Regions from separate parts of the Gordonia sp. AC31 genome, predicted to be linked through region 3. Evidence: riboswitches for the same ligand, from Rfam matches in the RefSeq annotation. Region 3 holds a riboswitch; each other region holds the start of a gene.
The links. A riboswitch is a leader RNA that binds a small molecule or an ion and turns the genes downstream of it on or off. The one in region 3 is predicted to bind thiamine pyrophosphate.

Region 1 (5,219 bases), on a different contig from region 3:
GAGACGAACTCGCCGGGCTCGGCGGTGAACGACACCCCGTCGAGGACCTCCCGGCGAGGTTGTCCGCGTCCGGGTCGGGGAAAGGACTTGGTGAGCCGGTCGACGACCAGTCGGTGGTCCGGGACCAGCCGGTGGTCAGTCATGGTGGTTCCGGTCCTCGGCGCGGGCCCAGGGCGCGACGACCCGCTCGACGGCGAAGGTGAGCAGGTACAGCGTGACGCTCAGGAGCGCGGTCACCAGCACCGCCGCGAGCACCAGGTCCGTGCGGAACGAGTTCTTCTGCAGGCTCATGTAGATGCCGAGGCCCTGGGTGGCGCCGACGTACTCGGCGAACACGGCGCCCACCACCGCATAGGTGATGCCGATCCGCAACGCGGTGAAGAACCTCGGTAGCGCGGACGGGAGCCGCACGTACCGGAAGACCTGGCCGCGGGTCGCCCCCATGCTGCGCATCAGCGCGCCGGCCTCGCGGTCGGTGGCGGCGAATCCCTCGATCAGGCCGATCGCCACCGGAAAGAACGTGACCAGGGCGATGACCAGCACCTTCGGGAGCAGGCCGAAGCCGAACCAGATGATCATCAGCGGTGCGATCGCGATGATCGGCAGGGTCTGGGAGGCGACGAACAACGGCACGAACGCCCGTCGCAGCGCCGGCGAGAAATCGACGACGATGGCCAGCAGCCAGGCCAGGACCAATGAAACCGTGAACCCGATCAGGGTCACCTGCAGCGTCGCCGCGGCGTGCACCCCGATCTCCGCGCGGTGCGACCAACCCTGCGCGACGACGCGCGACGGCGACGGCAGCACCTGCGGCCGGATTCCGCTGACGTCGACGTAGACCTGCCAGACCGCCACCAGGACGACCACCGCGACGAGCGCGGGCGCGATGCGACGCAGGCCGGTGCTACCGAGGGGTGTCGAGGTAGTCATTGGTGAAGTACGTCGACCAGTCCGGCTCGGTCGTGAGCGGCGCCCCGTCCGGGCCGGTCAGCAGACCACTGCGGTACAGGAACCCGGAGTTCCCGGCCCACTGTTCGAGCGTCTGTCGCCCGACCCGGCCGTCGGCGTCCTTCATGTACTGACCGGCCAGCATGCGCTGGCTCTGGAACACCAACTGCTCGTCGTTGAACGCACCGGGGTTGGCGGCGAGGAGGTCGCGGGCCGCCGCGTCCGGGTCGTCGGCCGCCGCCTGGTAACCGCGCTGCAGCGCCGTCACGAAGGCCGCCGCGCGGTCCGGGTTGTCCGCCAGCCAGTCCTCGTTGGCGTCGACGACGATCGCGTATGCCTCCGGGAATCCGAAGTCGGTGTAGTGGAAGTACCTCATCGGGGTTCCGCGATGTTCGGCCTCGATGCCCTCCCACGCGAGATAGGAGACGGTGAAGTCGGCCTGACCGGAGTAGACCGCCTCGTAAGCCGAGGTCCCGAGGGTCACCGAGGTGAACTCGCCGGTGCCGCCGTCGTTTCGGATCACCTGCTCGAGGGTCTTCTCCTCGCCCGGGTCGCCGAAACCGGCGTATGTCTTCCCGTCGAGGTCCTTCGGGCTCGTGATGTCGCGGCGGTCGGCGCGGACACCGATGCCGGTGGCCCACTTCTGCAGCGGCGCGAACACGGAGATGGTCTGCGCGCCCGATGCCCGCGAGAAGGTCGACGAGTTGTGGGTGCTGATACCGAACTCGGCGTTGCCCGCGTCCACGATGGTGTCCACGGCGGTGTTGTTGTACGGCAGGATCTCGACGTCGAGTCCGGCCTCCTCGAACCAGCCGCGCTGCTGCGCCACGAACAATCCCGTGTGGTTGGTGTTCGGGGACCAGTCGAGCGCGAATCGGATGGTGCCGTCCGAATCGGCGCCCGAACCGCATGCGGTGATCGCCGACGACGCGACGACCGCGGCGGCGAGCACGGTGAGGAGGCGGCGCGCGCGGGCGCTCATGCGGCGGGCCACGGCTGCGGGTTCAGCGCGGTGTCCCAGAACAGAAGCTCGAACCGGGTGGCGACGGTGAACGCCGTGGCCATCGCGGCCCGCTCCCGCTCGCCGGCGTGCGCCGCGGCCTCGTCCACGAGTTCCCTTGCCCGCGAGGCGGATTCCTGGAACTCCGGGGCGTCGTAGGTGGTCACCCACTGCGCGTAGGGGTGGTTCGGGTCGGCGGCGAGTACCTGGGCCGCACTCGCGGCCAGGGCCCGGCCGACTTCCGCGTAGATCCAGAAGCAGGGCAGGGCCGCGGCGGCGCCGACCGCATACGACTCGGTCGCGGCGACGGCGGTCAGATAGGACACGTACCCCAGGCACGCCGGCGACGGCTCGGGTTCGCCCTCACGCGGAGGCAGCTGGCCGCCGTTGAGCAGGTCGCCGTGCAGCGCCGACTCGACGGTGGCCGCGGTGGCCGACGAGTTCGCCCAGAACCCCGCGGTCTGCGGGTCGGGGGACTTCGACGCCAGGATGGCGAGGGCCTTCGCGTACCCGGCCAGGTACAGCGAGTCCTGCTCCATGTAGGTGCGGAACACCTCCAGTGGCAGCGTCCCGTCGCCGAGCCGCCGCAGGAACTCGAGGTCGTCGATCGCCGTCCGCAACCCCTTCGTCTCCTCCCAGAGGTGGTCGGAGAATCGGCCGGAGACCGGCATGCGCGCATGCACAGACATGACATCCCTTCGTCAGCATTACCTGGACAGGTTCTCGGGTCTCATCTCAGCCCCGCGTCGCGGAGCACCCCGTGTCAGAACGCAGCCACAGTAGCAGGAGTGGGGGTCGCAGTGGGACGCCTGTGCCACGACCGTGTCCCGGCCTGTTGACCAGCCGGTTTGCGCGTTGATGCGGTGTTCGTTGTATTCTTCACGGCGTTGTTCGTACGGCCGTCACGGTGGCCGGAAGAGCGGCACGGCAGGTTGCCCGAGCGGCCAAAGGGAGCGGATTGTAAATCCGTCGCGCAAGCTACATAGGTTCGAATCCTATACCTGCCACAGCGTGGTCCATTCTCGCGAAACTGCTCTACAGACGGTCTCCGACCAGCGATTTGTCTAGCGCAGACGCGAGTGTGTAACCTCGTTAAGGCTCTCGGGCACAACCGCCCGGGGCACGCCCCCTTAGCTCAGTCGGCAGAGCGTTTCCATGGTAAGGAAAAGGTCGACGGTTCGATTCCGTCAGGGGGCTCGCTGGACGAGAAGTCCGCGGGGCGGTGTAGCTCAGCTGGTTAGAGCGCACGACTCATAATCGTGAGGTCGAGGGATCGAGTCCCTCCACCGCTACACATCGGGTCCGACCGGAACCGAGCGCAAGGGTCGCAAGCCCTGAGGGAACTTCCGAACCCGACCACGTACCACCCGAAAGAAGGCAATCAAGTGGCCTCCTCAACAGATGTTCGCCCCAAGATCACCTTGGCCTGCGAGGTGTGCAAGCACCGTAACTACATCACGAAGAAGAACCGCCGCAACGATCCCGATCGCCTCGAGATCAAGAAGTTCTGCCCGAACTGCGGCAAGCACCAGGGGCACAAGGAATCGCGCTGACGCCGTCGTCGGCCGTTTCGAAGTACCACCAGCAGCGGGCTGCCTCTCGATGAGGCAGCCCGTCTTGCTGTGTCGGCCGAAGGAGTAGAGCTCAATGTCACAGGTAAGCGGAGCCGAGATCCAGGATCCTCCGGACGAGGCGTCGAACGGTGGCGCGAAGCCGACCCCCGACGAGATCGCCGCCCACACCCAGAGCCTTGTCGGCTTCCATTACACGGTCGACGACTATTACGAGATCGGCCGCGAGGAGATCCGTAAGCACGCGATGGCGGTGCAGGATGCGCACCCGACCCACTGGAGCGAGGAGGGCGCCCGGGCCTTCGGTCACGACCGCCTGATCGCCGCGCCGACCTACGTGTCGGTGCTCGGGATCATCGCCCAGCGCAAGCTCTTCGAAGACGTCGTCACCGGCTACGACATGTGGCAGATCATGCAGACCGACCAGCGGCTGGTCTACCACCAGCCGATGAAGGTCGGGGACCGCCTGATCTGCGACGTCTCGCTCGAGTCGTTCCGGCACGTGAGCAGTCCCGAGATGATCGACCTGATGGTCACCAAGAACGTCATCTGGAACCAGCACGACGAGCCGGTCATGACCACGTGGACCTCCCTGGCCGCGCGTCCCGGTATGGACGTCGACCCCGAACTCGAGGCGTCCCTCGACCACGTGATGATCAAGGTCGACGCCATCGGCGAGTCCGGGCACACCGTCGAGCCGAAGGCGGGTCGCTACGACCTCCCCGACCCGACGCAGTCGCCGGGCGCCTTCGGTGCCGTCGACTTCGACACGCTCACGGTGGGTCAGGAACTCACGCCCAAGCGCTACCTGCTGACGCGCGGCAATCTCGCGAACTATGCGGGCGTGGCCGGCGACCCCAACCCGATCCACTTCTCCGACCACGTCGTGAAAGCGGCCGGCATGGACGACGTCGTCGCGCACGGCATGCAGACGATGGGGCTCGGCGCAAGCTTCGTCTCCGAGTTCATCGGCGACCCGGCGGCCTTCTGCGAGTACAACGTGCGCTTCACCAGCCCGGTGTACGTCCCGGCCGACGACAGCGCGGCCGTCGACTTCACCGGCAAGGTGAAGTCGCTCGATCCCGCAACTCGTCGCGGGACCATCGCGATCACCGCCAAGCAGGGTGACCGCCGGATCTTCGGACGCGCGCAGGCCGTCATCCAGTTCAACTGATCGACCGGCCGCGAGCCGTTCCGGCGGCTCACGGACGGGTGGCGTGTACGGTCGTCGGGGGAGCGGAGGCGAGCCCGTTTTGGGTCCACCGCCCCGGTGATCTACACTGAAGTGTCTGATTGATTCAGACTTGCGCGCTACCCATAGGGTGGCGCGTTGGTTTTGTCGGCGACGAAACGTCGACGGGCCGCGAGGTCGGATCGAGAAGGACGGCAACGCCGACCACTCCGGTGGCGGGCGTCGCAAAGGGGCGTAGCTCAATTGGCAGAGCAGCGGTCTCCAAAACCGCAGGTTGCAGGTTCAAGTCCTGTCGCCCCTGCCCTGGTGAAGGGCACACGCTGACGAGAGGACCGCGAAGTTGAGCAAGCGAGACCGGGCCGCCCGCGCCAAAGACGCCGCAGAGGGTTCTGCGGCCGATTCGGCCGCGGCTGAGCTCGACGGTCGCGACGAGGCCACCGACGCGGGTACGGACGACGACACGTCGACCGGAACCGCGAAGGAGCTGCGTCCGTCCGGTAAGCGCTCG
Region 2 (5,219 bases), on a different contig from region 3:
CGGTAAGGTTACCCTATCCTGCCTGTGTTTGAATGAACTCATGCCGACGCATCTCGACCCCGCGACCGATCTGCTCGACGGTTTCGCTCCCCACACCGACGCACAGGCACAGAAGTACCGCGACGCCGGCGTCTTCCTCGACCGCCCGTTGTTCGCCGGCCTCGATCTGGCCGCCGAGCGAACTCCCGACTCCCCTGCGCTGACCGACGCCTCCACCGACGGGCCGCGCACGCTCACCTATGCCGAGTTCCGCGACGCCACCCTCCGTCGTGCCGCCGGTTTCGTCGCGGCCGGACTGCGGCCGACGCAACGGGTCGTGTTGCAGCTGAACAACTCCCTCGACTTCGCGGTCACCCTGTACGGCCTCCTACGCGCGGGTGTCGTTCCGGTGATGACGCTGCCCGCGCACCGGATCACCGAGATCGCCCATCTCGCAGCCGGTGCCGGCGCGGTCGCCTACATCGGTGAGGACGGCCGCCGGGGGTTCGACTATCGCGAGCTCGCGACCGAGCTGCAGTCACGGGTGCCCGACGTCGCGCAGGTCTTCATCTCCGGCGAACCTGGTCGATTCACACCGCTCCCCGACGCCGACCCCGCCTCGGTCGAGCTCCCGGCTGCCCCCGACGCCGGGCTACCCGCCCTGTTCCTCGTGTCGGGGGGCACCACCGGACTGCCGAAACTCATCGCGCGCACGCACGACGACTACGACCTCAACGCCCGGCTGTCCGCGGACGTCGCCGGCCTCACCGCCGACGACACCTACCTCGTCGCCCTGCCGGCCGCGCACAACTTTCCGCTGTGCTGCCCGGGAATCCTGGGCGTCTTCGGTGCGGGCGGCCACGTCGTCTTAGCCGACAACCCCAGTCCGGACAACACTTTCGACCTCATCGAGCGGCACCGCGTCACGGTGACCGCGCTCGTCCCCGCGCTCGCGCAACTCTGGTGCGCGGCGACCGAGTGGGAGCCGGCGGACATCAGCTCCCTGCGCCTGCTGCAGGTGGGCGGCGCCAAGCTGGCACAGTCCGACGCCGTCGCCCTCGACGCGGCCCTCGGCCCCGTCGTCCAGCAGGTCTTCGGCATGGCCGAGGGGCTGATCTGCTACACCCGGACCGACGACCCGCGTGACTTGGTGCACCAAGTGCAAGGGGCACCGATGTCGGAGCTCGACGAGGTGCGGGTCGTCGACGAGGGCGGAGCCGATGTCCCCGACGGGGAAGAAGGTGAACTGCTGGTGCGGGGGCCCTACACGATCCGCGGTTACTACCGCGCCACGGCGCACAACGAGAAGTCCTTCACGCCGGACGGCTTCTACCGGTCCGGGGACAAGGTCACCCGGCTGCCGTCGGGGCACCTGGCCGTGACCGGCCGCATCAAGGACACCATCGTGCGCGCCGGGGAGAACGTCGCCGCCGACGACGTCGAGGAGAACCTCCTCGCCCACGATTCGGTCCGGCAGGTCGCGGTGGTCGGGCTGCCCGACGACGCGCTCGGTGAGAAGATCTGTGCGGCAGTCGTGCTCTCGCACGAACACCCCCCGGCCCGACCACTCGAGCTGGCCGCGATCCGCACCTTCCTCGCCGACCGCGGACTCGCCTCCTTCAAACTGCCCGACGTGGTCCGCGTCGTGCGCACGCTCCCGGTCACCGCAGTAGGCAAGATCGACAAAAAGGTGCTCCGCGAGACACTGCTGTCGGAGCCGTCGGCAGGCTGAGCCGAGTCGGAGCCCGCTCCTCACACCGGCGCGAGGAGCGCGACCACCGCACCATAATCCCAAGGAAGCGCATAACCCCTGCTCCCTGAGGTGCGAGGAGCGATAGCGACGAGCCTCGAAGGGTCCGGCGAGGAATGTTCCGGAGCCGCCGAGGCTTACCTTCGGATCACACCGGCGCGAGGGTCACGATCCCGGGATGGCCGTCGAGATAGTGCTTGGTGAAGGTGCACACGGGCCGCAGGCGGGCGCCCTGCTCGCGGGTGAAGTGCACGACGGTGCGGGTGAGTCGGGTGGCGAGACCATGTCCGGTGTACTCGTCGTAGAGCACGGTGTGTAGGACGGTGATGGTGGTCTGACCGTCGACCGTCTCGGTCGAATAGCCGAGCACGCCGACCAGGTCGCCGGCGACCCACAGCTCGAACCGGTCGCGGTCGGGATTGTGCACCACCTGCGAGATCTGCTGCAGGATCGACTTCGCCGACTGTGGTGGTCGCTGACGATGCTTGCGTAGCACCCGACCCTCCTCACCTCTTGATCGTGGACATCGGACCACTGACATGTGCCGTCCGAACCTCGGCATAGGCCCCGCTTGTGATCCGGGTCACACGGTACCTTACGGAACCGTAACTGATGACCCCGATCGTCCGGTCGTCGCACATCGAGACGGTCGCGCGCACCCCTACGACCCGAACGAACTCCGCGCTGTAGGGTGGCGGACGCACGACAACTACACCGCGGGGGCTCTCACGATGACCGAGGGCTGAGATGGCGACGGGCGGTCGCCGACCGCTCGAACCTGTCCGGGTAATGCCGGCGTAGGGAGACAAGCCATGGGCACACGTGTATCCGCGACTCGCGACGGCAGCGCACCCGCCGACTCAGGGTTCCTGACCCTCGGTCCGATCGAGGGCAGCACCAAGCACTACCTCACGGTCGGCGACCTGCGCGTCCCGCAGCGTCGTATCCACCTCACCAACGGCGAACACCTCGACGTCTACGACACCTCGGGTCCGTACACCGATCCGACGGCGCGCATCGACGTCGAGAAGGGCCTCGCCCCCACCCGCGACAACTGGCGCCGCCCGGAACCGGTCGACGGCGCGAGCACCCAGCTAGCTTGGGCGCGGGCCGGGATCATCACCGAAGAGATGCGGTTCATCGCCGCCCGAGAGGGCATCGACCCCGAACTGGTCCGGTCGGAGGTGGCGATCGGGCGAGCGGTCATCCCGGCGAACCACCGGCATCCGGAGTCCGAACCGATGATCATAGGCAAGAACTTCGCGGTCAAAGTCAATGCGAACATCGGTAATTCGGCGGTGCGCAGCTCGATCTCCGACGAGGTCGAGAAGATGGTGTGGGCCACCCGCTGGGGCGCCGACACGATCATGGATCTCTCGACCGGCGCCGACATCCACACCACCCGCGAGTGGATCATGCGCAACTCGCCGGTCCCCGTGGGGACGGTTCCGATCTACCAGGCGCTGGAGAAGGTCAACGGCGATCCCGCCTCGCTGACCTGGGAACTGTATCGCGACACCGTGATCGAGCAGGCCGAGCAGGGTGTCGACTACATGACCGTGCATGCCGGTGTCCTGCTGCGCTACGTTCCGCTGACCGCGAAGCGGGTGACGGGCATCGTCTCGCGCGGCGGTTCGATCATGGCGGCCTGGTGTCTCGCGCACCACCGGGAGTCATTCCTGTACACGCACTTCGACGAGTTGTGCAAGATCTTCCGCCGCTACGACATCACGTTCTCCCTCGGCGACGGCTTGCGCCCCGGATCGATCGCCGACGCGAACGACGAGGCCCAGTTCGCCGAACTCCGCACTCTCGGCGAGCTGACCGCGATCGCCAAATCGCATGGTGTGCAGGTCATGATCGAAGGCCCCGGGCACGTCCCGATGCACAAGATCGCCGAGAACGTGCGCCTGGAGGAGGAGTTGTGCGAGGAGGCCCCCTTCTACACCCTGGGTCCGCTCGCCACCGACATCGCGCCGGCCTACGACCACATCACCTCGGCCATCGGCGCGGCGATGATCGCTCAGGCCGGCACCGCGATGCTGTGCTACGTGACTCCGAAAGAGCATCTAGGACTTCCGGACCGCGACGACGTCAAGGTCGGCGTGATCACGTATAAGATCGCGGCGCACTCGGCCGACCTGGCCAAAGGCCACCCGCGGGCACAGGAACGCGACGACGCACTGAGCAAGGCGCGCTTCGAGTTCCGCTGGACCGACCAGTTCAATCTCGCCCTCGACCCCGACACCGCGCGCGCATACCACGACGAGACGCTGCCCGCCGAGCCCGCGAAGACCGCCCACTTCTGCTCGATGTGCGGACCCAAGTTCTGCTCGATGCGGATCTCGGCGGACGTCCGCGCCTACGCCGAGGAGCACGGTCTCGTCACCGCGGACGACATCGACCGGACTATCGCCGAGGGCATGGCCGCGAAGTCGGCCGAGTTCGCCGAGGCCGGTAACCGCGTGTACCTCCCGCTCCAGACGACCGGCGGCGCCTGATGCGCACAGACGACGCACGACGACGCACAGTCGACGCGAATCAGCGCACGGTCGACGAACAGGCCTACACGGGACTCCCGCTGTCACCGCCCGGAACGGCCCCGGTACGGGTCCTGACGATCGCGGGTTCGGACTCCGGCGGGGGCGCGGGAATACAGGCAGACATGCGCACCTTCGCCCTGCTCGGGGTGCACGGGTGTGTCGCGGTGACCGCGGTGACGGTCCAGAACTCGGTGGGCGTGAGCGGGTTCGAGGAGATCTCACCGCAGACCGTGGCGGCGCAGATCGACTCCGTGTCCGGTGACATCGGTGTGGCCGCGGCGAAGACCGGGATGCTCGCGTCGGCGCCCATCATCGAGGCCATCGTCGAGCAGTGCCGCACGAGTGGAATCGGCCGGGACACATCCGTTCCGCTGGTGGTCGATCCGGTGTGCGCGTCGATGCACGGCAACCAGCTGCTCGCCGACTCGGCACTCGACACCCTGCGGCACAGCCTGTTTCCCCTCGCGACGGTGGTGACACCGAACCTGGACGAGGTCCGGCTCATCACCGGCATCGCGGTCACCGATGCCGCGTCGCAGCGCGACGCGGCCAGGGCACTGCTCGATCTCGGGCCGCGCTGGGCGCTGGTGAAAGGCGGGCACCTGCGAACCTCGGACCACTCCCCCGATCTGCTCTACGACGGCGACCAGTTCATCGAGCTCAGCCACGAACGCATCGACACCCCGCACGACCACGGCGCCGGCGACACCCTCGCCGCCGCGATCGCGTGCGCGCTGGCCCACGGGCACGACGTTCCCGCGGCGGTCGGTTTCGGCAAGGACTGGGTGACCCGCTGCCTGGCGGCCGCGTATCCACTGGGCGCCGGCCACGGTCCGGTCAATCCGCTGTGGCGTGTGGGCGTCGGGTCGGCGGACTGACGCGACGCCGGTCCCGAACCGGAGAACAGACAACGCTCCCCGACGGCGACCGGCGCCATAGGGGAGCGT
Region 3 (5,219 bases):
CGAGAGTCCGCCGAACACGACCGCTTTCGCGAGGAGGACCTGTGGCCGACGCGGGATCGCCGCGAACGTCGGTCGGATCGTGCCGAAGCGATATTCGGTGGTGACGCCCAGGATCGCCATGATCGCGAGCACCGCGACCCCGAACTGGTTGACGCCGAGCAGGAAGTCGTCGGTCAGGGTGTCGGTCTCACCGGGACTGCCGTAGGAACCGCCGGCGATGGCGCCGAGCAGCACCGCGAAGCCCAGGCCCAGCACCACGACGACGCCGAGGCACCAGTACGGCGACCGGGTGCTGGCGAGTTTGATCCGTTCGGCGTTGATCGCGGCGATCACCGGTTCACTCCCCCGTGGTTCCCGACGGCCCGGTTGTGGGCGTCGGGGTCGTGGACGGCGCGGTTGTCGACGGCGGTGTAGTCGACGGCGTGCGCCGTCATCGACATGAAGACCTCTTCCAGTGACGCCGACTCGGCGGCGAGTTCGTGCAGGGTGATGCCCGCGGCGGCGGCGAGGTCGCCGACCCGATCGGTCGTGGTGTCCGGCACGCGCATCACCGGGCGCCCGTGGGCATCCGGGTCACCCGGCGCGGGATTCAGCCCCGCCGACGCGAGCGCGGCATGCAACTGTTCGAGCTGCGGGCCGCGCACCCGCACCGACTGCCGTGCCCGCCCGGTGAACTCCGCCACCGAACAGTCGGCGATCAGCCGGCCCCGCCCGATGACGACGAGATGGTCTGCGGTGAGCGACATCTCGGTGAGCAGATGGCTCGACACCAACACCGTCCGCCCCTCCGCGGCGAGCTTGCGCATGAACCCGCGGATCCACACGATGCCCTCCGGGTCGAGGCCGTTGACCGGCTCGTCGAACAGCAGTGTGTGCGGGTCGCCGATCAGGGCACCCGCCAGCCCGAGCCGCTGCGACATACCGAGCGAGAAGCCGCCGGCGCGCTTCTTGGCCACCGAGGTGAGCCCGACCGTCTCGAGCACCTCGTCGACGCGGGCGGCCGGGATCCGGTTGCTCGCCGCGAGCCACCGCAAGTGGGACCGCGCACTGCGATTGGGATGCACCCACCGGGCGTCGAGCAGCGCACCGACCTGCCGCAGCGGATGCTCGAGGTCCCGGTAGCGCTGCCCGTTGATCGTCGCCGTGCCCGATGTCGAACGGTCGAGTCCGAGCATCATCCGCATGGTCGTCGACTTACCCGCACCGTTGGGGCCCAGGAAACCGGTGACCCGTCCCGGCCCCACCTCGAAGGTGAGGTCGTCGACCGCGCGTTGACCGCCGAAGTCCTTCGTCAGATTCGCTACCTGCAACACGACTCGACCATAGCCGCCGAACCCCGAGCGGCCCGGTCTGTCATTCGGACGGCCTGCCGCGGGACCGCGGGTCAGTCCCGGTCGCGCCCGGGTGAGGACGCGTGCGCCCAGAAACGCTTGGGGATCCGGCCCGCACGCGCGGCCAGGCGGCCCGCGGTCACCGCGTGCCGCATCGCCGTCGCCATCAGTTCAGGGTTCTCCGCCCGGGTCACGGCGGTGGCCAGAAGCACGCCGTCGCAACCGAGTTCCATCGCCAGGGCCGCGTCGCTCGCCGTGCCGATGCCCGCGTCGAGAATGACCGGCAGCGGGTCGTCGAAGCGGGTGTGGCAGTCGTCGACGATCATCTCGATGTTGTGCGGGTTGAGGATTCCGAGTCCGGTCCCGATGGGCGATCCGAGGGGCATCACCGCCGCCACCCCGAGATCGGCGAGTCGCGCGGCCAGGACCGGATCGTCGTTGGTGTAGGCCAGCACGACGAAACCGTCGGCCACCAGTGCGGCCGCGGCGTCGACGAGTTCGATGGCGTCGGGCATCAGGGTGCGTTCGTCGGCGACCACCTCGAGCTTCACCCAGTCGGTCTCGAACGCCTCGCGCGCCAGCTGGGCGGTCAGGACCGCCTCGGCGGTGGTGTGACAGCCCGCGGTGTTGGGCAGGACGGCGATGTCGAGCCGGCGCAGCAGATCGAAGACCCCGGTGCCCGAGGCCGCGTCGACGCGCCGAACCGCGACGGTGGTCAGCTCGGTCCCCGACGCGACCAGCGCGCGTTCCAGGGTCGCGAGATTCGACGCGCCGCCGGTACCGGTGATGAGTCGCGACGAGAAGTCGCGACCGGCGATGCGCAGATGGTCCGCATCCGGGATCGTCTCGTCGCCGGACTTCTGCTCGGTCCGCGAGGCGTCGGGCTTCAGATCGGCGAGGTCAGCCACCCTGCACCGCCGTGACGATCTCGACGACGGCACCGTCGGTCATCGTGTGCCGGTCCCAGCGGCCGCGCGGGACGACCGCGCCGTCCACCGCGACCGCGATCCCCCGGTCCGGCAACCCCAGCCCGGTGACGACGTCGCGCACCGACGTGTCGGCGCCGACGTCGACGCTCTTGCCGTTGACGGTGATGCTGGCGGTGATACTCATTCCTCTGCTCCTTCCAGAATCGACAACACGCGGGCGGCGGTGCCCGGGGCGAGGACGATCCCGTTGCGCCCGTGCCCGGTCGCCACGACCGTTCGTGTGTCCACACGGGTGACGATCGGCAATCCGTCCGCGGTGCACGGCCGCAGACCGGCCCCCGCTTCGGTCAGTTCGTAGGTCCGCAGCCCGGGGAAGACCTCGATCGCGTCGGCGAGCAGATCCGCGACCCCGCCGGCCTGCGGCGCGCGGTCGGCCGTCCCCTCGGCCTCGTACTGGGTGGCGCCGACGACGACTCCGTCCTCGCGCGGCACCAGGTACACGGCCCGCCCGTGGAGGCGTGCCCGGACGACGTGACCGGGCGGCGGCACCGACCAGCGCGTGCGGTGCAGGCGGAGGATCTCCCCCTTCGCCGCATGCAGGTCCACACCCGGCCAGAGGGCCGCGGTGCCCAGTCCAGCGGCGAGCAGGATCTGGGTGTCGGAACCGAGGTCGTCGAGGTCGGCCAGGGATTCGACGCGCGCGGAGACCAACTCGGCACCCGCCGACGTCGCGGCGGCGCGCAACGCCTCGAGCAGCCGCCGGTTGTCGACGGACCACTCGCCGACCGCGCGGTAGCCACCGACCAGTCGAGAGCTCAGCGACGGTTCCAGGGTCCGGATGTCGCGGCCGGTCACCGACTGCAGCGCGGCATCGGTGGCGGGCTGCCCGGCCCAGACGAAATCGGCGAGATGCCGCAGGTATTCGATGTCGGTGGCCGAGGCCGCGACGAACAGCGAGTCGGTGGCGGTGACGACACCCGGGTCGTCGAGCCGCTTCACGAGCGCCGGCCACAGCCGGACCGATTCGACCGACAGGGCCAGGGACGCGTCCTCGCCGGGATGACCCTCGCCGAGTGAACCGAGCATGCCGCCGGCGACCCAGGACGCGCGCTCGTCGGTGCCGGCGTCGAGGACGCGAACCCGCCATCCGGCGTCGGCCGCGGTGAGCGCACAGGTCAGCCCGATGACACCGCCCCCGACGACCGTCAGGGCGCGGTGGGCAGGGCGCTGCGGTGGGGAATCCACGCTGGGAATCACCTTCCTTCGCCGGAATGACCCGGATCAGGTTCGACGGTCAGCGGAATCTGTCCGCACTCTCAGCCCGGCCGATCCGGACTCCCGTGTGTTCGTGCGATCCACCCTACGCCGGGGCGTCGGGGGTCCGGTTAGCCTGGTCGGCGTGACGACCCCGAACCGCACCAGCTCCGCGTCGACGGACCCCGGCTCCGCGACGGACCGTCGCCGGCGGCTCTCCACGGCCCGCCTGTACCTGTGCACCGACGCCCGGCGCGAACGCGGTGATCTGCTCGACTTCGTCGACGCGGCGCTCGCGGGCGGCGTCGACATCGTGCAGCTGCGCGACAAGAACTCGCCGGGCGAGCGCGAATTCGGGACCCTGGAGGCGGGCGAGGAACTCGAGATCCTCGCGGGCATGCGGACGGTCGCCGACGCGCACGGTGCCCTGCTGGCGGTCAACGACCGCGCCGACATCGCGGCGCTCTCCGGGGCCGATGTCCTGCACGTCGGACAGGGCGACCTGTCGCCGTCGGCGGCCCGCCGGATCGTCGGACCGGACGTCGTCATCGGCGCCTCGACCCACGACCCCGAGCAGGCTGCCGCCGCGATCGCCGACGACGACGTCGACTACTTCTGCGTCGGTCCGTGCTGGACCACCCCCACCAAACCGGGCCGCGCCGCCGCCGGCCTCGACCTCGTGTCCTCCACTGCCGCAACACAATCAGCCAAGCCGTGGTTCGCCATCGGCGGAATCGACGCCGGCCGCGTCGGGGAGGTCACCGCGCTCGGGGCGCGGCGCATCGTCGTCGTGCGGGCCATCACCGCGGCCGATGACCCGGCCGCCGCAGCCACCGACCTCGCCGGGATGCTCTAGCGGTTCCCCTGGCGGAAACACGTTTGCCCGGTCGGTGTCGCGGGTCTATGGTGGACCGATCATGTTGTGCATCACGAGCGTTCTCGTAACCCGCCGCAGCGGGGTCTGAATCTGACCGACCCCCCGCTGCGGGTCGGTTGCGCTCTCCAGTCGGTCATCCGTTCTTCGACCGAAATCGGTTTTCGAGATGCACCCTCTTCATCTACCTCGTCGATCCTGTTCGTGGACCGAGCGCGACGACCGGCACGACGGCGACCAGTTCGCCGCACGTTTCGGCCGCCCGCTTCCCCCTGGGATGCACGAGGAGGCCGCCGGGATGACCTGGCAGGAATTCACCGACGAGTACTCCCGTGGCGGCACGATCCGGCTGGGCTCCTTCTCTGCCGTCCCGTACTCGGGCGACCTGGTCGAGTGCCGCGCGACGCTCGCGATCGCCGACCGCATCATGTCCCGCAGCGCCGTCGCCGCCGGCCCCGTCGGTGCGATGACCTCGATCCTCTACGACGTCGGCGCCCCGGTTCAGATCGTCCGGCTGCACCAGCGGGTCGTCGACGGCATGGTCACGACGTTCCTGCTGTGCGAGCACGACGGCCGGCAGGCCTGGGCCGTCGGTGAGGGCGCGAGCAGCGACGAGGCGAACGTCCACGCGCTGGTCGCCGGGGCGAACCGACTGCTGGAGTCCGACCGCGCCGGGGTGTGACCCCGGGCTCCTCAGGGAACGGGGCCTCAGCTCTGCGGATCGAGCATCGCGATCCGGTCGCGGAGGACGGGCCACGCGACTCCGAACGCGGGGTGCAGTGGGAGTTGATCGACGCGCTTCTCGTCGACCCATCGCAGTTCCGTGGATTC
Region 4 (5,219 bases), on a different contig from region 3:
ATCATCTCGCTGTACGCCGGCGGAATGACCGTCCGGGAGATCGAGCACCACCTCGCGCGGACCCTGGGGGTGGAGCTGTCGCACGAGTCCATCGCCAACGTCACCGACGCGGTCCTGGACGAAGTCGCGGCCTGGCAGCACCGCCCGTTGGAGGCGTTCTACCCGGTGGTGTTCCTGGACGCGATCCACATCAAGATCCGCGATGGAGCCCACGTGAAGACCCGCGCTGCCCACATCGCGGTCGGGGTCGATCTTGAGGGCGTCAAGCACGTGCTCGGCATCTGGGTGCAGGCCAAGGAAGGCGCGGCGTTCTGGGCCAGCGTGTGCGCCGAACTGGCCAATCGCGGCGTCAAAGACGTCCTGATCGTGGCCTGCGACGGGCTGACCGGACTGTCCGAGGCGATTGCCGCGACCTGGCCTTTCGCCGAGGTGCAGACCTGCGTGGTGCACCTGATCCGGGCCTCGATGCGGTTCGTGTCCTACAGCGACCGCAAGAACGTGGCCAAGGCACTCAAGCCGATCTACACCGCCGCCAACACCGAGGCCGCCAGAGCCGCACTGGAGGCCTTCGCCGAATCGCCGCTGGGCGCCAAGTACCCCACCGCCGTCAGGTCGTGGGAGGCCGCCTGGGAGCGGTTCATCCCGTTCCTGGCCTTCGGCCCAGCCACACGCAAGCTGATCTACACCACGAACTCGATCGAGTCGCTGAACTACCAGCTGCGCAAGATCACCAAGAACCGCGGGCACTTCCCCAGCGATGCCGCCGCGATCAAGCTGCTATGGCTAGCCATACGCAACATCGAGGACCGACGAGACCGAGAACGCGCCAAGGACGCTCAACGCCGAGCAGACGGCCACGCAGGCCCCCGGAAATCGATCCCCAGACTCGTCGAAGGCGCCACCATCCACGGTTGGCGAGCCGCACTGGCCGAACTCGCACTGGCCTACCCGGAACGCTTCGACCCCCACATGTGACAGACATCACTAACCAAAACTCACACAATTATCTTGAAAGGCTCCGTGATGTCGGAGCGCGGTCGTACGGTGGGGTGAATCGCATCCGAGCTCGCCGCCAGGCCGAGTCCGACCGGAAAGGTCCCACCTCCCCATGACCGCCATCAGCACAATCGACCGCGGACCGCGCGTGGTCGCCCGCAGCGTGACCGTGAACGCGCCCGCCGACGAACTGTTCGCCCTCGTCAACGACCCTCGCAAGCACGGACTCGTCGACGGGTCCGGAACGGTCCGCGACAACGTCCAGGGGCCGGCCACCCTGCACCCCGGCGCCAAGTTCACCACCGCGATGCGCATGTACGGCGTGCCGTACCGCACCACCTGCACGGTCACCGAGCACCGTGACACCCCGGCGGAGAAGGTGATCGAGTGGGCGAACCCCGCAGGGGCCCGGTGGCGCTGGGAGTTCACCCCGGCGGGGGACGGAAAGACGACGGTCGTCGAGAGCTTCGACAACCGGCCGTCCAAGCTCGGCAGGTTCTACGAGATCGTGGGGGTGTCCAAGCAGAACGCGGCGGGCATCACCGAGACGCTGTCGAAGCTGGCGGCCAGGTACGAGACCGCGGGATGACCACGCACTGACTCGCACCGACACGCGTTTTGCGGATCGACGTGGGGACCGCGCGCCGCGACGGCCGGTGATCTATGGTGGTCCGCGACACGGGGTGCTGCCCATCCGGGCGGCTGAGATCACACCCGTCGAACCTGATCTGGGTAGTTCCAGCGAAGGAATGTCGATACAGCACTCGCGTCCACCACAACGGTGGTCTCGGTGCCGTCGCCGATCGGACGCGCCCTGCGTTGCCGAGGAGCGGAGCCGCATCGCCACCCTCGCCGGGAACACCGGGAAGTGAGTGGCAGTGGATATCGGCAACAGCGTGCGGATCGACGAGCAGGTCGTCCTCGTCACCGGCGGCGCCCGCGGGCTCGGCGCGGACATCAGTCGCGCCTTCTCCAGAGAGGGCGCTCTCGTCGTCGTCAACTATCACCGCAGCGAGTCGGCCGCCGCCGACCTCGTCCGTGAGCTCGGCGAGGACCGCACCGTCGCACTCCGCGCCGACGTCACCGACGACGACGAAGTGCACGCCCTCGTCGACGCCGCCCGTCGCCACTTCGGCGCGCCCGTCACCACGGTCGTCAACAACGCACTGGTCGACTTCGAGTTCAACGGAGACGCCCGCCCGCGACCGGAGACGCTGACCTGGCACGACTTCGACTCGCAACTGCGCGGTGCCGTCAAGGCGACCCTCGCCACGACCCAGGCGACGCTTCCGGGCATGCGGGAGGCCGGCTTCGGACGGATCGTGAACATCGGCACCAATTTGTTCCAGCACCCCGTCGTGCCGTACCACGACTACACCGCCGCCAAGGCCGCCGCGCTGTCGCTGACCCGGACCCTCGCCACCGATCTGGGGCCGGACGGCATCACGGTGAACATGGTCTCCGGCGGTCTGCTGCGCACCACCGCCGCGAGCGCCGCCACGCCTGCAGAGGTGTTCGACCTCATCGCGTCGGGGACGCCGCTGCGCCGCGCGATCACGCCGGCCGAACTCGCCGACGCGGTGCTGTTCTTCGCCTCCCCGTGGGCGCGGGCCGTGACCGGGCAGAACCTCATCGTGGACGGGGGACTGGTCAAGGGGTGAGGCGCGGCGGCGCCGATCGCACCGAGGGCGCGCCCTCGCACCCGCGCGCCCTCGTGCCCGCGCGCCCTCGCGCCCTCACACGTGCGCGCCCTTGCCGGTGCAGGTCGGGTGGGGGAGGCTGGAGTCATGCAGTTCCCCTCGGTGGTCTTCTCGCGGACGGCCGAGGGCCGCCGGATCGCCGAGGCCGAGGCCGCTGTCGCCGAACTCGACCAGCGCCTCGCGGAATGGGACGAGCAACGAGCCCTCCTGGCCGCCGACGATCTCGGCAGCGACCCGCACCGGGACGTCCCGCGAACCTGGCCCGCCGTCGCCGAGTCCGCGGCCTCCGCCGCCGGGCGTCTCGCGGCTCCGCTGTCACCGGCGGCGCTGGAGGCCGAACGCTCCGAACTCCGATGGTCGGGCGTGGGCAAACTGATCGGGGCCGGCCTCTCGGCGGCGGTGCTCCTGGCTGTCCCGCTGACGCTCGTCCTCAACGCGGTGATCTGACGTGCCGCTGATCCTCGCGCTGGTGGTGTTCGCGGTCCTCGCCGGTGTGGTCGCGTGGATCGCGTCGACCGGATGGCTCGTGCGCTCCGGACTGGAGGACCTCGCCCGCCACCGTCGGCTCAGCCGGGGGACCGACCCGGCGCAGCTCACCGCCGAGCGCGCCGTCGACACCGCGCGGCGCACCCACGCGCTGGCCTCCGAGGCGCTCGCCGCGACCCTCGACCGCTGGTATGAACTCCGCTCCACGCTCGGCATCGGCACCCCGCTCGAAGCCGAGTACCCCGCCGTGAGGGACGCCCTCGACGGCGACCCCGCGTTCGCCCGCCTACTGGAGCGGGCGAACGACGCCCTGGTCGACAGCACCACCGACCGTCCGAGCAGAGTGGCCGACCTTCTCGCAGAGGCCGCCCGCCTGGACGCGCTGACGCTGGCCGTGCGCGACCGCATCTATCGGGCGAGACGCGCGCCGTGACCGGGCAGAACCTCATCGTGGACGGGACTGGTCAAGGGGTGAGCCTGTCAGGTCCTCCGAAATCCGCTACTCCGCCTCGGAATCCGCTACTCCCGTGGAGGTAGCGGATCCGCAGGCGGAGTAGCGGATGTCGAGCTGGGCGGGTCGACTGCCCGTCGTGCCGGGTCTCGGATCAGGGGGTGCCGGTGCCCTCGTCGGCGGCGGGGGAGGTGTTGGTGCCGCCGTCGTTGATCTCGAAGCGGGTCCACTTGCCGTCCATGTCTACCTCCATGGCGTACCCGAGCGCGTCGTCGGGGACCTCGACCGTCTTGAACCAGTCGTACGCCTTGGTGTCGTCAGCGAACTCCTTCTCCTCGATGACGTTCTGGTCGGGGTCCACTACGCGGTAACGGGGCATGCTTGCTCCTTCGAATCGATGGAATCCGGTCGTATCCGCAGTGTGGGTGATCCGGCGTCATCTCGCATCCGGTCAGGACGCGTACGGTCGGAATCCCCGACGTCTCAGGAGGCCTGCCGTGACCACCGATCCCAACGCCCAGCCGCTCGTCGACCCCACCACAAAGTACGAGGTCGACATCCCGATGCAGTCCCAGCCGGTGCCGGGGCTCGCATCCGAGCTCGAGCCGCCGGCCGATCACGGTGAGAGGTCCTACATCGGTCACGGCAGACTCACCGGCCGCCGTGCGCTCATCACCGGCGGAGACTCGGGTATCGGTCGCGCGGTGGCGATCGCGTACGCACGCGAAGGGGCCGACGTGGCGATCGGATACCTGCCCTCGGAGCAGTCCGATGCGGACGAGGTCGCCCGGTTGGTCCGTGAGGCCGGCCGCACCTGCGTCCTGCTGCCGGGCGACGTCGGAGACGAAGAGGTGGCGCGGGGGATCGTCCGTGACGCCGTGGCCGGGCTCGGGGGCATCGACGTGCTGGTGCTCAACGCCGCCCGGCAGACCTACGTCGAGAACCTCGAGGACCTGAGCTCCGAGCAGTGGGCGGAGACCATGAACGTCAATATCTCGGCGCCGTTCTGGATGATGCAGGAGGCGCTCGGTCATCTGCAGCCGGGGGCGAGCGTCATCTTCACCTCGTCGGTTCAGGCGTACACCCCGTCGCCGGGCTTGGTGGACTACGCGACCTCCCGGGCCGCGGTCAACACGATGTCCAAGGCGCTGGCGCAGCAGCTCGCGCCGCGAGGGATCCGCGTGAACGCCGTCGCGCCGGGCCCGTTCTGGACCGCGCTGCAGGTGACGGGCGGGCAGAAGCCGGAGAAGCTGCCGTACTTCGGGCAGAAGAACCCGCTCGGTCGGCCGGGGCAGCCGGTCGAAATGGCCGGCGCGTACGTGTACCTGGCCTCCGAGGAGTCGTCGTACACGACCGGCAACACGCTCTCGGTGACCGGCGGCGGGGCGTGTCAGATGGTCTGTGTGAGTTGATCCGGAGGAGGAATCATGAACGCTATGGCTGTTGACGACCACGACGCTACGGATGTATCAGATGCTGCTGGGCTTCGCCGGGAGGTGTTCTCGGATGCGCTGATTGATCACGTACTCGCCGAGACCCGTTCGCGAGGGTTGGAGTTGACTGGCAAGGGCGGCTTTTTGAACGAG

Region 1: linked by a shared signal. The riboswitch ahead of Q9R39_RS19500 (TenA family protein) and the one ahead of thiO (glycine oxidase ThiO) in region 3 are both predicted to bind thiamine pyrophosphate.
Region 2: linked by a shared signal. The riboswitch ahead of thiC (phosphomethylpyrimidine synthase ThiC) and the one ahead of thiO (glycine oxidase ThiO) in region 3 are both predicted to bind thiamine pyrophosphate.
Region 4: linked by a shared signal. The riboswitch ahead of Q9R39_RS23085 (3-oxoacyl-ACP reductase) and the one ahead of thiO (glycine oxidase ThiO) in region 3 are both predicted to bind thiamine pyrophosphate.

What each region holds. Positions count from the first base shown of each region.
Region 1 is NZ_JAUZVK010000019.1:27,022-32,240, forward strand. Features, by position in the region: gene Q9R39_RS19485 (ABC transporter ATP-binding protein) at 1-143, opposite strand, end outside; gene Q9R39_RS19490 (ABC transporter permease) at 136-930, opposite strand; gene Q9R39_RS19495 (ABC transporter substrate-binding protein) at 905-1,930, opposite strand; gene Q9R39_RS19500 (TenA family protein) at 1,927-2,637, opposite strand; TPP riboswitch at 2,625-2,719, opposite strand; tRNA gene Q9R39_RS19505 (tRNA-Tyr) at 2,875-2,955, shown strand; tRNA gene Q9R39_RS19510 (tRNA-Thr) at 3,073-3,145, shown strand; tRNA gene Q9R39_RS19515 (tRNA-Met) at 3,167-3,240, shown strand; gene rpmG (50S ribosomal protein L33) at 3,334-3,501, shown strand; gene Q9R39_RS19525 (fused (3R)-hydroxyacyl-ACP dehydratase subunits HadA/HadB) at 3,596-4,693, shown strand; tRNA gene Q9R39_RS19530 (tRNA-Trp) at 4,940-5,012, shown strand; gene secE (preprotein translocase subunit SecE) at 5,052-5,219, shown strand, end outside.
Region 2 is NZ_JAUZVK010000013.1:93,243-98,461, forward strand. Features, by position in the region: gene Q9R39_RS16330 ((2,3-dihydroxybenzoyl)adenylate synthase) at 41-1,711, shown strand; gene Q9R39_RS16335 (GNAT family N-acetyltransferase) at 1,878-2,225, opposite strand; TPP riboswitch at 2,436-2,550, shown strand; gene thiC (phosphomethylpyrimidine synthase ThiC) at 2,542-4,230, shown strand; gene thiD (bifunctional hydroxymethylpyrimidine kinase/phosphomethylpyrimidine kinase) at 4,230-5,150, shown strand.
Region 3 is NZ_JAUZVK010000007.1:222,472-227,690, reverse strand. Features, by position in the region: gene Q9R39_RS11260 (ABC transporter permease) at 1-333, opposite strand, end outside; gene Q9R39_RS11255 (ABC transporter ATP-binding protein) at 330-1,313, opposite strand; gene Q9R39_RS11250 (thiazole synthase) at 1,385-2,173, opposite strand; gene thiS (sulfur carrier protein ThiS) at 2,232-2,444, opposite strand; gene thiO (glycine oxidase ThiO) at 2,441-3,505, opposite strand; TPP riboswitch at 3,501-3,612, opposite strand; gene thiE (thiamine phosphate synthase) at 3,660-4,370, shown strand; gene Q9R39_RS11230 (hypothetical protein) at 4,687-5,070, shown strand; gene Q9R39_RS11225 (NUDIX hydrolase) at 5,097-5,219, opposite strand, start outside.
Region 4 is NZ_JAUZVK010000036.1:11,703-16,921, reverse strand. Features, by position in the region: gene Q9R39_RS23095 (IS256 family transposase) at 1-975, shown strand, start outside; gene Q9R39_RS23090 (SRPBCC family protein) at 1,109-1,585, shown strand; TPP riboswitch at 1,666-1,763, shown strand; gene Q9R39_RS23085 (3-oxoacyl-ACP reductase) at 1,875-2,657, shown strand; gene Q9R39_RS23080 (hypothetical protein) at 2,784-3,143, shown strand; gene Q9R39_RS23075 (hypothetical protein) at 3,145-3,615, shown strand; gene Q9R39_RS23070 (hypothetical protein) at 3,788-4,012, opposite strand; gene Q9R39_RS23065 (SDR family oxidoreductase) at 4,131-5,045, shown strand; gene Q9R39_RS23060 (IS256 family transposase) at 5,070-5,219, shown strand, end outside.